DNA from 3 places in the Nesterenkonia lutea genome. Region 3 is predicted to be linked to each of the others. Evidence: predicted binding sites of a transcription regulator. Region 3 holds the regulator's gene; each other region holds the start of a gene.
The links. Region 3 encodes HrcA, which represses chaperone genes, less so after heat shock. Its sites were predicted from a motif close to TTNGCACTCGNNNNNNNCGAGTGCNAA; they were not measured.
Positions count from the first base shown of each region.

Region 1: groES (co-chaperone GroES) is a predicted target of HrcA. The motif match lies at 2,732-2,758, and genes of this name have one in related genera.
Region 2: groL (chaperonin GroEL) is a predicted target of HrcA. The motif match lies at 3,488-3,514, and genes of this name have one in related genera.

Region 1 covers NZ_JADBED010000001.1:268,758-274,099, reverse strand. The annotation lists gene H4W27_RS01325 (GuaB3 family IMP dehydrogenase-related protein) at 1-1,099, opposite strand, end outside; gene guaB (IMP dehydrogenase) at 1,113-2,651, opposite strand; gene groES (co-chaperone GroES) at 2,993-3,289, shown strand; gene groL (chaperonin GroEL) at 3,363-4,958, shown strand; gene H4W27_RS01305 (CPBP family intramembrane glutamic endopeptidase) at 5,103-5,342, opposite strand, start outside.
Region 2 covers NZ_JADBED010000001.1:28,668-34,009, forward strand. The annotation lists gene H4W27_RS00145 (lyase family protein) at 1-1,007, shown strand, start outside; gene H4W27_RS00150 (alpha/beta fold hydrolase) at 1,000-1,821, shown strand; gene pcaC (4-carboxymuconolactone decarboxylase) at 1,814-2,200, shown strand; gene H4W27_RS00160 (lipid II:glycine glycyltransferase FemX) at 2,214-3,416, opposite strand; gene groL (chaperonin GroEL) at 3,676-5,313, shown strand.
Region 3 covers NZ_JADBED010000001.1:1,331,905-1,337,246, forward strand. The annotation lists gene H4W27_RS06095 (PhoH family protein) at 1-707, opposite strand, end outside; gene H4W27_RS06100 (16S rRNA (uracil(1498)-N(3))-methyltransferase) at 732-1,514, opposite strand; gene dnaJ (molecular chaperone DnaJ) at 1,516-2,637, opposite strand; gene hrcA (heat-inducible transcriptional repressor HrcA) at 2,650-3,675, opposite strand; gene H4W27_RS06115 (DUF3097 family protein) at 3,743-4,633, shown strand; gene H4W27_RS06120 (DUF4870 domain-containing protein) at 4,813-5,244, shown strand; gene hemW (radical SAM family heme chaperone HemW) at 5,274-5,342, opposite strand, start outside.

The DNA.
Region 1 (5,342 bases), 1.1 Mb from region 3:
GCTGGAAGGATTTCAGGTCCACGTAGCCGGTGGAGGCCATCGCGTGGCGCAGGCCGCCCATCAGGTTCGAGGAGCCGTCCGTGTGGTGGGCGGGGCCCCACAGCACCTCTTGCAGCGGCGCCACGGTCCCGACCCGGGTGCGGTGTCCGCGCGGGAAGTCCGGGTGGACCGCTTCGAGTCCCCAGTGCCAGCCTCTGCCCGGCGCCTCTTCGGCGCGGGCCAGCGTGGTGCCGAGCATGACGGCGTCGGCCCCCATGGCCAGTGCCTTGACCAGGTCTCCGGAGGAGCCCATGCCGCCGTCGGCGATGACGTGGACGTAGCGGCCTCCGGATTCATCGAGGTAGTCCCGGCGTGCGGCGGCGATGTCACTGATGGCGGTGGCCATCGGCACGCGGATCCCCATGGCTCGGCGGGTGGTGGTGGCGGCTCCGCCTCCGAAGCCCACCAGCACGCCGGCGGCACCGGTGCGCATCAGGTGCAGCGCGGGCGTGTACCCGGCGGCACCGCCGACGATCACGGGCACATCGAGTTCGTAGATGAACTCCTTGAGGTTCAGCGGGTCGCCGTTCTGCGCCACGTGCTCCGCGGAGACTGTGGTGCCCCGGATGACGAACATGTCCACCCCGGCCTCGATGACCGTGCGGTAGAACTCCTGCGTGCGCTGGGGCGTCAGCGAGCCTGAGACGACGACGCCGGCCTCACGGATCTCCGCGAGCCGTGCAGTGATCAGCTCGGCCCTGATCGGCTCGGAGTAGAGCTGCTGCAGACGTCGGGTGTTCTCCGCGGAGACCTCATCGGCGCCCAGCGCTGCGATCTCGGCGAGCACCGGCTCAGGATCCTCGTAGCGGGTCCACAGACCCTCGAGGTTCAGCACGCCCAATCCGCCCTGCCTGCCCAGCTCGATGGCGGTGGCCGGGGACATCACAGAGTCCATCGGGGCTCCGATCACCGGCATGGTGAAGGAGTACGCGTCGATGCGCCAGTCCAGGCTCACATCCTGCGGGCTGCGAGTACGTCGGTTCGGGACGATGGCGACATCGTCGAGCGCCCAGGCCCGGCGTCCGTTCTTTGCCAGGCCAATAGGGATCTCGTTGCTCAAAACAGCTCCTTTACTAGCGCCGGTAGTTCGGCGCTTCCACCGTCATCATGATGTCATGCGGGTGCGATTCCTTCAGGCCCGCCGAGGTGACGCGGACGAATCTGCCCTTGTACTTGAGCTCCTCGACGGTATGGGCGCCCACATAGAACATGGTCTGGCGCAGACCGCCGGTGAGCTGGTGGAACACCACCTCGAGCGGGCCTCGATAGGGCACCTGTCCCTCGATGCCCTCAGGGATGAGCTTCTCATCGCTGGGGACGTCTGCTTGGAAGTAGCGGTCCTTGGAGAAGGAGGTGTTCTTCCCGCGGGTCTGCATGGCTCCCATGGAGCCCATGCCTCGGTAGGCCTTGAACTGCTTGCCGTTGTAGAAGACCAGGTCCCCGGGGGACTCTGCGGAACCGGCCAGCAGGGAGCCCAGCATGACCGAGTCGGCCCCGGCGACCAGGGCCTTGCCGATGTCTCCGGAATGCTGCAGTCCGCCGTCGGCGATGAGCGGGACGCCGGCCGGGATGGCTGCCTTGGCGGACTCGTAGATCGCCGTGACCTGCGGGACGCCCACACCGGCGACGATGCGGGTGGTACAGATCGAGCCTGGGCCCACGCCGACCTTGATCGCATCGGCACCGGCATCGATCAGCGCCTGGGCGGCCTCTCGCGTCGCCGCCTGTCCACCGACCACATCCACCCCGGCGGCGCGCGGCTCAGCCTTGAGCCGGGCGATCATGTCCAGCACACCGCGGGTGTGACCGTTGGCGGTGTCCACCACCAGGACATCGACACCGGCCTCGACCAGGGTCATGGCTCGTTCGAATCCTTCACCGAAGAAGCCGACGGCCGCGCCGACGCGCAGGCGGCCCTCCTCGTCCTTCGTGGCCTGAGGATAGCGGTCGGCCTTGTCGAAGTCCTTGATCGTGATCAGGCCCTGGAGCACGCCGTCGTCATCGACCAGCGGGAGCTTCTCCACGCGGTGCTCGGAGAAGATCCGCAGCACCTCTTCGTTGGGGATGCCGACGTGGGCGGTGATCAGCGGCTGCGGGGTCATCTTCTCGTAGACCTTGGTGGTCAGGTACTGATCGCGCGGGATGAACCGGGTGTCACGATTGGTGATGATGCCCAGCAGCTTCGACTCTGCGTCGACCACAGGAAGCCCGGAGACGCGGTAGTGCGCGCAGAGCTCGTCGAGATCGGCGATGGTCGCGTCCGGGGTGATCGTCACGGGATCACTGATCATGCCTGACTCGGAGCGCTTGACCTTGTCCACCTGCCTGGCCTGGTCCTCGATGGAGAGGTTGCGGTGCAGGATGCCGATGCCGCCCTGGCGGGCCATGGCGATCGCCATCGGCGCCTCGGTGACGGTGTCCATCGCGGCGGATGCCACCGGAGACTGCAACGTGATGTTGCGTGAGAACCGGGTAGCGGTGTCGGCCTCTGAAGGGATGACGTCGGTCGCGCCGGGGAGCAGCAGCACGTCGTCGTAGGTCAGTCCGACGAAGCCGAAGGGATCATGCTCCGGGGTGCCGGCCGCGCTCGTCTGCTGATGAGTTTCAGTCACGGTGGTGCCTCTCGCGGGTCAAAAAGGGGTGGCTCAGCGACAAGTCTACGTGCCGTCCCCGTCCGCCCGGAGCCAAAGCCTTAGCACTCTGCTTGACCGAGTGCTAAGGCCGTCCTAAAGTTTCAGTTAGCACTCGAGACCCTCGGGTGCCAGCTTGTCCGCAGGTCGTCAACCTGCGGATATCAGCCTGACGGGGCACCATCCGGCACCGCGACGACGGTTGGCCACTCCCAAGGCGTGCGACAGATTTCGGCTCGTCGAGCACCCCGGACGCACCGGGAGGCTCAGCACGGGCCTGTGCTGATAATCCGTATCCACACCACGCAAAGGAGAGTACTGACGTGTCAGTCTCCATCAAGCCTCTCGAGGATCGCATCGTTGTCCGCCCCCTGGAAGCAGAGCAGACCACCGCTTCCGGTCTGGTCATCCCCGACACCGCGAAGGAAAAGCCCCAGGAGGGCAAGGTCGTCGCCGTGGGCCCAGGTCGCTTCGACGAAAAGGGCAAGCGCATCCCCGTCGACGTCTCCGAGGGCGACGTCGTCATCTACTCCAAGTTCGGCGGCACTGAGGTCAAGGTCAGCGGCGAAGAGTACCTCGTGCTCAACGCTCGCGACGTCCTCGCCATCATCGAGAAGTAAGAACGGACCGCTGAAGTCTCTACACGGACCTCATCTGGATCCAATTCTCACACTCTCAAAGGAGCAGCAATAAATGGCAAAGCAGCTTGAATTCAGTGATGCTGCACGCCGCGCTCTGGAAGCCGGCATCGATAAGCTTGCAGACACGGTCAAGGTCACTCTCGGCCCCAAGGGTCGCAACGTGGTTCTGGACAAGTCCTGGGGCGCTCCGACCATCACCAACGACGGCGTGACCATCGCCCGTGAGGTGGAGGTCGAAGACCCGTACGAGAACCTCGGCGTGCAGCTGGCCAAGGAAGTCGCCACCAAGACCAACGACGTCGCAGGTGACGGCACCACCACCGCCACCGTTCTCGCCCAGGCCCTGGTCAAGGAAGGCCTGCGCAACGTGGCTGCAGGCGCGGCCCCCAGCGAGATCAAGCGAGGCATCGAGACTTCGGTGGCCGCGGTGACTCGTCGACTGCGCGAGAACGCTCGCGACGTCGAGGGCCAGCAGGTCGCCAACGTGGCGGCCATCTCCGCGCAGAACGATGAGGTCGGCGAACTGCTGGCCCGTGCATTCGATGCGGTGGGCACCGACGGCGTCATCACCATCGAAGAAGGATCCTCCACCTCCACGGAGCTGGAGATCACCGAGGGCATGCAGTTCGACAAGGGCTACCTGTCCCCGCACTTCGTCACCGACGCCGAGCGCCAGGAAGCCGTGCTCGAAGATCCGCTGATCCTGATCAACCAGGGCAAGATCTCGAACATGGCCGAATTCCTGCCCGTCCTGGAGAAGGTCCTGCAGGCCAAGCGTCCGCTGTTCATCATCGCCGAGGATGTGGAGGGCGAGGCCCTCTCCACCCTGGTGGTGAACAAGCTCCGCGGCACGCTCAACGTGGTCGCGGTGAAGGCTCCCGGCTTCGGGGACCGCCGCAAGGCCATGCTCGAGGACATCGCAGTGCTCACCGGTGCACAGGTCATCTCTCCCGATCTGGGCCTCAAGCTCGATCAGGTCGACCTGGACTCCCTGGGCACCGCCCGCCGCGTCACCGTCACCAAGGACGCCACCACCCTCGTCGATGGTGCCGGCTCCAAGGAGGACGTGGACGCTCGCGCTGCCACGATCAAGGCCCAGGCCGACGCCTCCGACTCCGAGTGGGACCGCGAGAAGCTCCAGGAGCGTCTGGCGAAGCTCTCCGGCGGCATCGGCGTCATCAAGGTCGGTGCAGCCACTGAGGTGGAGCTCAAGGAGCGCAAGCATCGCATTGAAGATGCAGTCTCCTCCACCCGCGCTGCACTGGAAGAGGGCATCGTGGCCGGCGGCGGCACTGCGCTGATCAACGCGCTCTCCGTGCTGGACGAGGACGAAGACGTGAAGGCGCTCACCGGAGATGCCGCAGCTGCTGTGGGCATCGTTCGCCGAGCCCTGGTCCAGCCGCTGCGCTGGATCGCGCAGAACGCCGGAGAGGACGGTTTCGTCGTCGCCTCCAAGGTCTCCGAGATGGAGCCCAACCACGGCTTCAACGCCAAGACCGGCGTGTATGGCGATCTCATCGCCGATGGCGTCATCGACCCGGTGAAGGTCACCCGCTCTGCACTGCAGAACGCGGCCTCCATCGCGGCCCTGGTGCTGACCACCGAGACCCTCGTGGTCGAGAAGAAGGACCAGGAAGACGACGACTGACCTCGTCTGACACCCGTGGAAGGGGCCCCGACCGTTTTCGGTCGGGGCCCCTTCTCGTCAGGGCCTCTTCTCGTTAGGGCCTCTACTCGTCGGCAGCTCTTTTCGCCGTCAGCCCTGCCGCAGCCCTGCCGCAGCCCCGATCTGCTAGAGCCCCGGGATCAGCTGCACCACCAGGGGGAAGGCGAGGAACGCCACCACATCCAGCAGCAGGTGGGCGATCACCAGCGGCATCACGCGTCCATAGCGGTGATAGATCCAGCCGAAGATCAGTCCCATCAGCAGGTTGCCGATTCCCGGGCCGAACCCCTGATAGAGGTGATAGGCCCCGCGCAGCAGGGCCGAGCCGCCGATGATCATCCAGATCCCGGCCCTGGGCCAGATCCG
Region 2 (5,342 bases), 1.3 Mb from region 3:
TGACCCAGCACGCGCTGCCCACCTGTTTCGGTCTGCGCAGCGCCGGATGGCTCGACGGCGTGACCCAGTCCATGGGCCGACTTGAGACCGCCGCGGCCACACTGCCGCTGCAGTGGGGCGGAGCCGTGGGCAACCAGGCCGCGCTGAGCGACTCCGTGGGCTTCGAGCAGGCGGAGCAGATGACCTCGGCCCTGGCGGCTCGGCTCGGGCTGGCGCCCATGCGGCGACCGTGGCACACCCAGCGCCAGACGATGCTCGACATCGCCGCCGCACTGGCCGCGGTGCTCGCCCAGCTGGGCAAGGCCGCCGGCGATGTGCTGATCCTGCAGCGTCCTGAGATCGCCGAGGTGCGCGAGCCCCGCACGGCCGGGCGCGGGGGCTCCTCGGCCATGCCGCAGAAGCAGAACCCGGTGCTCTCCACGCTGATCCGCTCCGCCGCACTCTCCGCGCCCGGCCAGCTGAGCACGCTGTACGTCGCTGCCGCCACTGCCGAGGATGAGCGTCCGGCCGGTGCCTGGCACGCCGAGTGGCCCAGCCTGGTGGAACTGGTCCGACTGGCCGGAGGAGCCGCCAGTCGAGCCGCCGAGCTCTTCGAAGGGTTCGAGGTCCGCCCAGAGTCCATGCGGGCGAACCTCGCCCTGAGCGGCGATGCCGTGGTCAGCGAACGTCTGCTGGCGCGGCTGAGCGACTCCTTTCCGGGAGGCAAGTCTGCCCTGCAGCAGCTGCTCAAGCGCAGCGCCGTCGAAGGGCTTCCGCTGCGAAGCCTGCTCGAGGACCAGCTGGACCCCGCGGTCATCGGTCCGGAAGACCTTGACCAGCTGTTGGACCCGAGAGAGTATCTCGGCCGCGCCCAGGAGTTCATCGGCACCGCCGTCGCCGACTTCCGCGCGGCGTCCAGCCCGGCGAAGAACGATTCAGCACCAGCCGCCTCGACACCAGCCGCCTCGACACCAGCCGCCTCGACACCAGCCGCCTCGACACCAGAAGGAGTCACCGAACATGCCTGAGCCCCGTTCTGTCCTCACGCTGACCCCGCAGCTGCTCACCGGCACCCCTGCGGAGCTCAGCGGCGGAGTGCGCCCGGTCCTGGTGCTGGGTCCCTCGCTGGGCACCAGCGTCGCTGTCCTCTGGGATTCCGCCCTGGAGCACCTGGAGGAGCGGTTCACCGTCATCGGCTGGGATCTCCCCGGCCATGCCGAGGCGGAGCCGTTCACTAAGACGTTCGAGATCGCCGATCTCGCCGACGCGCTGGAGACCCTCGTCGAAGACCTCGGGACAGCGCACGGACTTCCTGCAGAGACGCCGGTCTATGCCGCAGGAGTCTCCATCGCGGGCACCGTGAGTCTGACCCTGTCCCTGCGCGCCCAGACCCGCTTCACGCGACTGGTGGCGCTGTGCACCGCTGCGCGGATCGGAGACCCGCAGATGTGGGCGGAGCGGGCGGAGCTGGTCAGCAGCGCCGGGACCCCGACGATGGTGGAGGGTTCGGCGCAGCGCTGGTTCGCCCCGGGATTCATGGCCAGGCAGCCTGCTGTTGTCACCTCGCTGCTGCGCTCCCTGCAGCACACGGACCGGCATTCCTACGCCCAGGCCTGCCGCGCCCTCGGCCGCTACGACATCACCGCAGAGCTCGAGGCGATCGCCAGGCCGCTGCTGGTGATCAGCGGCGCAGAAGATCCGGTGTGCCCGCCCAGCGCCGTGCAGGACATCGCAGACACCGGGCTGGCGCAGACCGCCGTGCTCGACGGCGTGGCCCACCAGGCCCCGGCCGAAGCCCCCGAAGCCACCGCAGGCCTGCTCAAGGAGTTCCTCAATGACTGATTCGACCTACCAGAACGGCATGAAGGTCCGCCGTGAGGTGCTCTCCGACGCCCATGTGGACCGGGCAGAGGCCAAGAAGGACAGCTTCACCGCAGACTTCCAGGAGCTGATCACCAACTATGCGTGGGGCAGCATCTGGACCCGGCCCGGACTTGAGCGATCCACCCGCTCCGCGATCACGTTGACCGCGCTGATCGCCGGCGGCTATTGGGAAGAGCTGGAGATGCATGTCCGCGCCGCGCTGCGCAACGGACTGACCGAGGACGAGATCAAAGAGGTGTTCCTGCAGTCAGCGATCTACTGCTCGGTTCCGGCGGCGAACACCGCGTTCAGCATCGGGCGCCGTGTGCTGGAGGAAGAGCGAGCCGGGTCGTCCTGAGCCGCGCCGCGACTCAGCGTCGGGCCATGTACAGCGTGAACGCGCGCGCCAGCAGCGGGTTGACCGGGTAGTCCCATTCCCCGAGGGTCTGCACGACATCTGCGCCCATGGTGGTCTTGAAGCGGGTGAGTCCGGCCAGCGGGTACTCGGGGTCCAGCGACGGGCTGAGTCCACCGAGGTCATACCACTGGCAGCCTGCCTCGAGGGAGTCTTCGATCTGGCGCAGCTGCAGCGCCCGCGGAGCATAGCGCTTGCGCTCCTCGGCGGAGGAGGCGCCGTAGACGTACCAGGCGAATTCGCCCTGCCGCACGTAGATCGCCGCAGCGAGGAGCTGATCCTCGAAGTGGGCGAGGTAGAGCGTGCACTGGCTCAGCGGTGAGGCGTTGAGCTCCCGGTACATGCTGCGGAAGTAGGAGAGCGGCCGACCGGTGAACCCGTCCCGCTCGGCGGTCTCGGAGTACAGGCTCTGCCAGGCTGGGAAGTCTGACTCATCGCCCACGCTGATGGTCAGCTCGGAGCGGGTGGACTTCTTGGTCTGTCGGCGCGAGGACTGGTCCATCCGCGCCAGCACGTCATCGATCGGCAGCGACTGGCCCTGGTCGTCGGTGAGCGGGATGCGCGCCTGGAACTGCGGCTGCCCCGCCTCGAAGTCTGTGCTGGCCGCTGGAGGCTGGAACCCGAGCTCCTTGAGCTGACGCCGCCATGTCTCGGGCTGGGGCGAGCCCGCAGCCCCGGAGTCGAGGGGCTCGAGTTCGGAGATGCTGGTGTTCTCTCCCGCCGCCAGGGCGCGACGGACCTCTTTGGCCTCCCAGTGGCGCAGCACCCCCGGCAGGCCCATGCGGATCAGGAACGCCCCGGATGCCTTCAGGTGGTCGATCAGCGGGGGGAGCATCCGGTGCAGGTCCGCCGTCGGCGCGTCCATCACCGGGCCCTCCGCCATATAGGCGAGCCTCTTTCCGCCCAGCACGGGAACCATCGCGGGGACCGGGAGTCGGCGGAAGAGCACGAGCGCGGCGCCCAGCGGGGCAGCATCTGCCGGGCCGGAGGGATCGAAGAGTCCGAGGCTCTGCGCCTCCCACTCTCGCTTCACCGCTGACCAGCGGGGGTTCTGCAGGAAGGACGCCGTGGTCTGACCGGAAAGGAAGCGTGTGTGCTCCTCTGCGCTGATCGGGCGAACATCGTAGGCAGCGGCACCGGAATCTGTTTGCTCAATCACCACACCAGGGTACCGTCTGCGCCCTGGGCTGAGGGGTTTGCACTCACCAGGGGAGAGTGCTAAAAATTGGTTTAGCACTCTCGTGTCGAGACTGCTAGAGGAACCTGAGCAGGTGAGGCCATATAGATGTTCTCGGTGACGCGGGAACGGCCGTCCGTCGCGGGCACCTGGAATGGTTCGACCCAGCAGACGCGAACACGTCTGACAGTCACACACCACGGCTTGAGACAAGCCGAGTCCAGGAAGGACACGCGCCACTATGGCAAAGACTATTGCATTCGATGAAGAGGCCCGCCGCGGCCTCGAGCGCGGACTGAACGTCCTCGCCGATGCCGTCAAGGTCACCTTGGGTCCCCGCGGCCGCAACGTCGTGCTGGAGAAGTCCTGGGGTGCACCCACCATCACCAACGACGGCGTCTCGATCGCGAAAGAGATCGAGCTGGACGACCCCTACGAGAAGATCGGCGCCGAGCTGGTCAAAGAGGTCGCGAAGAAGACCGACGACGTCGCCGGCGATGGCACCACCACCGCCACCGTCCTCGCCCAGGCCCTGGTCAAAGAGGGTCTGCGCAACGTCGCAGCCGGCGCTGATCCGATGGCGCTCAAGCGCGGCATCGACAAGGCCGTGGAGGCCGTCACCGCCGAGCTGTTCAAGTCCGCCAAGGAGATCGAGACCACGGAGCAGATCGCTGCCACCGCCTCCATCTCTGCCGCCGATCCGCAGATCGGTGCCCTGATCGCTCAGGCGCTGGACAAGGTCGGCAAGGAAGGCGTCATCACGGTCGAGGAGTCGAACACCTTCGGCCTGGAGCTTGAGCTGACCGAAGGCATGCGCTTCGACAAGGGCTACCTCTCGGGCTACTTCGTCACCGACGCGGAGCGTCAGGAAGCGGTCCTGGAGGACCCCTACATCCTGATCGCCAACTCCAAGATCTCCTCGGTCAAGGATGTCATCGGCGTCCTCGAGCAGGTCATGCAGTCCGGCAAGCCGCTGCTGGTCATCGCCGAGGACCTCGAGGGCGAAGCCCTCGCGGCGCTGGTGGTCAACAAGCTCAAGGGAACCTTCAAGTCCGTCGCCGTGAAGGCTCCGGGCTTCGGTGACCGCCGCAAGGCCATGCTCGCGGACATCGCGATCCTCACTGGTGGCCAGGTCATCGCCGAGGAGGTCGGCCTGAAGCTGGAGAACACCACTCTGGAGCTTCTGGGCACCGCCCGCAAGGTCGTTGTGACCAAGGACGAGACCACCATCGTCGAAGGCGCGGGCGATGCCGACGAGATCGCCGGTCGCGTGGCGCAGATCAAGGCCGAGATCGAGAACTCTGACTCGGACTACGACCGCGAGAAACTGCAGGAGCGCCTGGCCAAGCTGGCCGGCGGCGTCGCAGTCATCAAGGCAGGTGCAGCCACCGAGGTCGAGCTCAAGGAGCGCAAGCACCGCATCGAAGATGCAGTGCGCAACGCCAAGGCCGCCGTGGATGAGGGAATCGTCGCCGGCGGCGGCGTGGCCCTGATCCAGGCCGGGGCGCGCGCATTCGCCTCGCTGGAGCTCTCCGGCGATGAGGCCACGGGCGCGAACATCGTGAAGTTCGCTGTGGAGGCACCGCTGAAGCAGATCGCCATCAACGCCGGCATGGAGGCCGGCGTCGTGGCCGAGAAGGTCCGCGGCCTGCCTGATGGCCACGGTCTCAACGCCGCCACCGGCGTGTACGAGAACCTCCTCGAGGCCGGAGTCAACGATCCGGTGAAGGTGACCCGCTCTGCACTGCAGAACGCGGCCTCCATCGCCTCGCTGTTCCTCACCACCGAGGCAGTCGTCGCCAACAAGCCGGAGAAGCACTCGGCCGGCGCCGGTGCCGAGGGCATGGATCCGATGGGCGGCATGGGCGGCATGATGTGATCCTCTGATCATCTCACTGCGAGCTCAGC
Region 3 (5,342 bases):
AGGCTGCCGGGCAGGAAGCCCAGCTTCTCCCCTGCCTCCACGGCGGGCCGGGTCAGGATGATGCGGTTGACCTCGCGGGCCTGCAGGGCCTGGACAGCCTTGGCCATGGCCAGATACGTCTTACCGGTGCCGGCGGGGCCGATGCCGAAGACCACAGTGGACTCGTCGATGGTGTCGACATAGGTCTGCTGATTCTTGGTCTTGGGCCGGATGGTCCGCCCGCGGTGGGAGAGGATGTTGGTGGTCACGATGCGCGCGGATTCCTGCGCGGCGTCGGCGCGGACCATGGTCGTGACCTGCTCGATGATCTCCTCGGTCACTGTGGTGCCGGAGGCGGCGAGGGTCTTCAGCTGGGTGAGGACCTCGACGATCCTGGTGACCTCGGCGGCGGAGCCGCCGACGGTGACCAGCTGGTCGCGCAGACCGATGGACGCAGAGGGATAGAGGCCCTGCAGGATGCGCAGCGCGAGGTCCTGCGCGCCCAGGCTGCGGAACATGGTGTCGGCGTCGGCGAAGTACACCTGCCGCTCGATGTTCCCCAGGGCCGCGGCGGTGGCCCCGCGGGCCGCTCCGGAGGTGGCGTGTCCGCTCGGGTCCTGTCCCGTCGGAGGGGTTCCCGTCAGATGCGTTCCCGTGGGCTGCTCTCCCGTGGGCTGCTCCCCGGTGGGCTCCGGCGATCCGGTCGTGTTCTGCGAAGTCTCAGTCATTGGTCCTCAGTCTAGGCGGTGTGCTCAGTGTGACCAGTCCCAGCGGCCCAGCAGCAGCTGCGTGGCGGCCAGTGCGGCCGGTCCCGCGGTGGATGAGCGCAGGACTGTGGGGCCCAGACGGGCGACCCGCGCTCCTGCGTCGCTGAGCAGCTCGATCTCTCGGTCGCTGATCCCGCCCTCGGGCCCGATGATCAGATGCAGCTCCTCCGGCGCGGTGCCGCTTCCGCAGTGGGCGGTGACGGCCTGTGCCAGGGAGGTCTGGTCGGTCTCATGCAGCGCGATGGCGCCGATCCGGTCGCCGGCGGCGCTCAACGCGTCCCGGTACTGGGCAGTGGTCTGCAGCGGCCTGACGGCGGGGATGGTGGTGCGGCGGGTCTGCTTCGCCGCAGTTCTCACCAGGGCGACCCATTCGGCGTGCTTCTTGGTCTCCCGACCGGCCTTCCAGCGCGCCACGGATCGTTCTGCCTGCCAGGGGATCACGGCGTCGACACCCAGCTCGGTGGCGGATTCCACGCCTTGGAGGTCGCGGCGGTCCTTGGCCAGGGCCTGCACGAGGACGATCCGGGGTCGCAGCACTGGTTCCTGGGTCAGCTCCAGGATCTCCACCTGCAGCTCTCCGCCGCCGGCCGCGCGGACCAGACCCTCGGCACGCAGTCCCACCGTGTCGGAGAGCAGCACCTGCTCTCCGGGCTGCATCCGCATCACTGTGGCCGCATGGTGCCCCTCAGCCCCGGAGAGCGTGACGGACGCGCCGGGGGCGACGGCGTCCAGCGCTCCGGGGCTGAGGTGGAACAGCGGAGCCGTCATCTCAGAGGGCGTCCCAGCGTTCCCGCAGCTTGGCGAACACTCCGCGGTGTTCGGTGGTGGACTCTCCGCGCTCCTCGCCGCGCTCGGCGGCGAGCTCACGCAGCAGCTCGGCCTCGCGCTCGGAGACCTTCACGGGGGTCTCCACCTTCAGGTGCACCTTCAGCGCGCCGCGGCCTCCACCGCGCAGGTGGGTGACGCCGCGCTCTTTGAGCGTGAGCACCTCCCCGGACTGGGTCCCGGGCTTGACGGTCAGCTCCTCGGCGCCGTCGAAGGTGTCCAGCTCCACGGTGGTGCCCAGGGCTGCGGCGGTCATGGGGATGGAGACTGTGGCGTGGAGGTCGTTGCCGCGGCGGGTGAACACCTCATGCGGCTTGACCTCCACCTCGATGAACAGGTCGCCGGAGGGTCCGCCGGCGAGACCGGCCTCGCCCTCGCCCGCCAGGTGGATGCGGTTGCCGCGATCCACTCCCGCAGGAACCCGGACCTTCAGCGACTTGCGCTCACGGACCCGTCCCTGGCCGTCGCACTCCTGGCAGGGGTCCTCGATGATGCTGCCGAAGCCGGCGCAGCGTGCGCAGGTCTGGGTCTGGATGACGGTGCCCAGGATGGAGCGCATGGGGCGCTGGACCTGGCCCTGGCCGTGGCAGTCCGGGCAGGTGGTGGGACTGGTGCCTGGCCGGGTGCAGGAGCCGTCGCAGACCGTGCAGGTCACGGCGGTCTCCACCTCGACCTCCTTGGTGGTTCCGAAGACCGCGTCGCGCAGGTCGATCCGCACGCGGATCAGCGAGTCCTGGCCTCGGCGGGTGCGTGAGGCCGGGCCTCCGCCTCCCCCGCCGAAGAAGGTCTCGAAGATGTCCCCGAATCCGCCGAAGCCTGCGCCGGCTCCCCCTCCTGGGAAGCCTGAGCGGCCGTTCTCGTCACCGGTGGTGTCGTAGTTCTGGCGCTTCTGCGAGTCCGAGAGCACCTCGTAGGCACGGCCGAGCACTTTGAACTGCTCGGCGGCGTCGTCGGAGGGGTTCACATCCGGGTGAAGCTTCCGGGCCTGTTTGCGATAGGCCTTCTTGATCTCGTCGGTGGACGCCGAGCGGCTGACGCCGAGCGCCTCGTAGTAGTCAGTCGTCATCTTCGTAGACGTTCACCCTTCGGAAAGAATTCGGGACAGGTAGCGCGCCATCGCGCGCACCGCGGACATGGTGGAGCCGTAGTCCATGCGAGTCGGGCCGACGACGCCGAGCTTGGCGCCTTCGGCCCCCGCATGAGTGCCATACTCGGCAGCGACGACGGCGGTCTCGACCAGCGAGTCATGACTCGTCTCGTGACCGATCCGGATCGAGAGGCCTCGCCGGTCCTGCTCCATCTCTGTCAACAGTCGAAGCAGCACGACTTGTTCCTCAAGCGCTTCGAGGATGGGACCGATGGAGGGACCGAGGTCGCGGCCCGACCTGGCGAGGTTAGCAGTCCCGGCCATGATGATGCGATCCACGCGGCCCGATTCGAGGATCGTCTCCACGGCCTGGGCGATGACCGCCATGGACGGCCGCAGCACCGGCTCCACCCGGCTGATGAGCATATCCGTGGGCAGCGGCAGCGTGGAGATCCTCCGGTTGTACAGCTCCCCGGAGAGCACCTGGCCGATCCGGTGCAGCGAGTCGTCGCCGATCGGATCTGCCAGGGTCACCATGCGCTGCTCCACCTTGCCGGAGGAGAGGATCACGATCGTCAGCGCCTTGTGCGGGGACATGGACACGACATCGACATGCCGGATCTTGGCCGTGGAGCGCTGCGGGTGCTGGATCACCGCGACCTGGTTGGTAAGCATGGCGAGCAGGCGCACCGTGTGTTCGAGCATGGTGTCGGTGTCATCGGCCGATTCCACCAGCGTGTCCATCGCTCGGCGCTCCGCCGCCGAGAGCGGACGAACTTCGGTGATCTTGTCCACGAACCGGCGATACCCGAGGTCCGTCGGGATCCGCCCGGCTGAGGTGTGCGGGGCCGCGATGAGGCCCTCCTCCTCGAGGTGGGCCATGTCGTTGCGGATCGTCGCCGGAGAGACCTCCAGGTCGTGGCGCTCCACCAGCGCCCGGGACCCCACGGGCTCCCGGGTCTGGACGTAGTCCTCCACGATGGCGCGCAGGACCTGAAGACGACGGGTGTCGGACATGCTGGTCTGGGCCTCCTCAAGATCTGGCACTCTTCGAGTACAAGTGCTAATTCTACAATGGGTGACTATGAGTGATTCTCACCTCCCCGACCGGCGCTCCTCCCCCACCCGCGGGTGGGGCGCGCAGGACCTCTCCAGTCTTCGTCAGGCCCAGCAGGTCACCGTCCACCCGCTCCCCGCCGAGCACGGCACGGTGATCGAGGAGGTGGAGTCCGGCTGGGTCGGCGCCGTCGTCTCTGTCGAGGCCTCGGGCGGCGTGCACGTGGTCAGCCTGGAGGACCGGCTGGGCAGAGTCCGTTCCTTTCCGCTGGGATACGGCTTCCTCTTCGAGGGCCGGCCCGTGGAGCTGACTGCCCCCGTCCGGCGCGCTGCGGCTCCGATCACGACGCGCACGGCCTCCGGCTCGGTGGCCGTGGCAGACGCCCGAGCACGCGTGGCCCGCGCCTCACGCATCTGGGTGGAGGGCACCCATGATGCCGAGCTGGTGGAGAAGGTCTGGGGCGAGGATCTGCGGATCGAGGGCATCGTGGTCGAACCGCTGCATGGCGCTGATGACCTTGTCGGGGCGATTCGCGAATTCCAGCCCGGTCCCCGACGCCGTGTGGGGGTCCTGCTCGACCATCTGGTCCCCGGGTCCAAGGAGACGCGCATCGCGCGCGAAGCGATGCAGGCTCCGGGCGCCGCGGGCAACATCTTGGTCCTCGGTCACCCCTATGTGGATGTCTGGCAGGCTGTGAAGCCCCACCTGCTCGGACTGCCGCGCTGGCCTGACATCCCGCGCAGCGAGGACATCAAGGTCGGCACGCTGCGTGCGCTGGGCTGGCCGCATTCTCAGCAGCGGGACATCGCGCAGGGCTGGAAGCGGATCCTGGCCCAGGTGACCAGCTACGCGGATCTGGAGCCCTCGCTGCTGGGCCGGGTGGAAGAGCTGATCGACTTCGTCACCGTGGAGGACTGAGGGCTCGCGAGCGGGCGGGGTCGTCCACGAGACCGTGCGTCACCCGGTGTTCACCCCGCCAGATGAAACTGGACACCGACACGCACGGCGGGGCCAGTGTCCGTTCAGGGAGATTCGCTAGAATTTCAGCCTGAATGACCAGGTGTCTGAGATTCTGACACTCGATCCACGGAGGTGCAGTGGCGCATAATCAGGAACCCCAGGGCGACCGATCGAGGCAGTACGCCAGATCGGATGCTTCCGAGCGTCTCAAGGGTTCTGCCGCGGCCGCACAGCCTCTCACCCCGGCCGAGGACCGCCGCTGGGCCACATTGGCACATTTCGGCGCACTCATCGGCTGCCTTCCGGCCCTCGCGATCTACCTGGTGTACCGCGACCGGGGCCCGTTCACCGCCCAGGAGTCCAAGGAGGCGCTGAACTTCACCCTGCCGGTGACCGCCGTGATGCTGGTCTGCTACATCCTTGCGCTCATCCCCGCCATCGGCTGGGTCTTCGGCATCGTCGCGGTGCTGCTGTGGATCTATATGACGATCTCCGGGCTGGTCGCCGGCATCCAGTGCAACAAGGGGCGCCCGTACCGCTACCCGATGAACCTGCGCCTGATCCACTGACCCTCGGCCACGAGCTCAGGGAACGAGCCTCAGGGAACGAGCCGGCGCGTCACCGCGTCAGCCAGGAGCCGGCCGCGCAGCGTCAGCACCACACGACC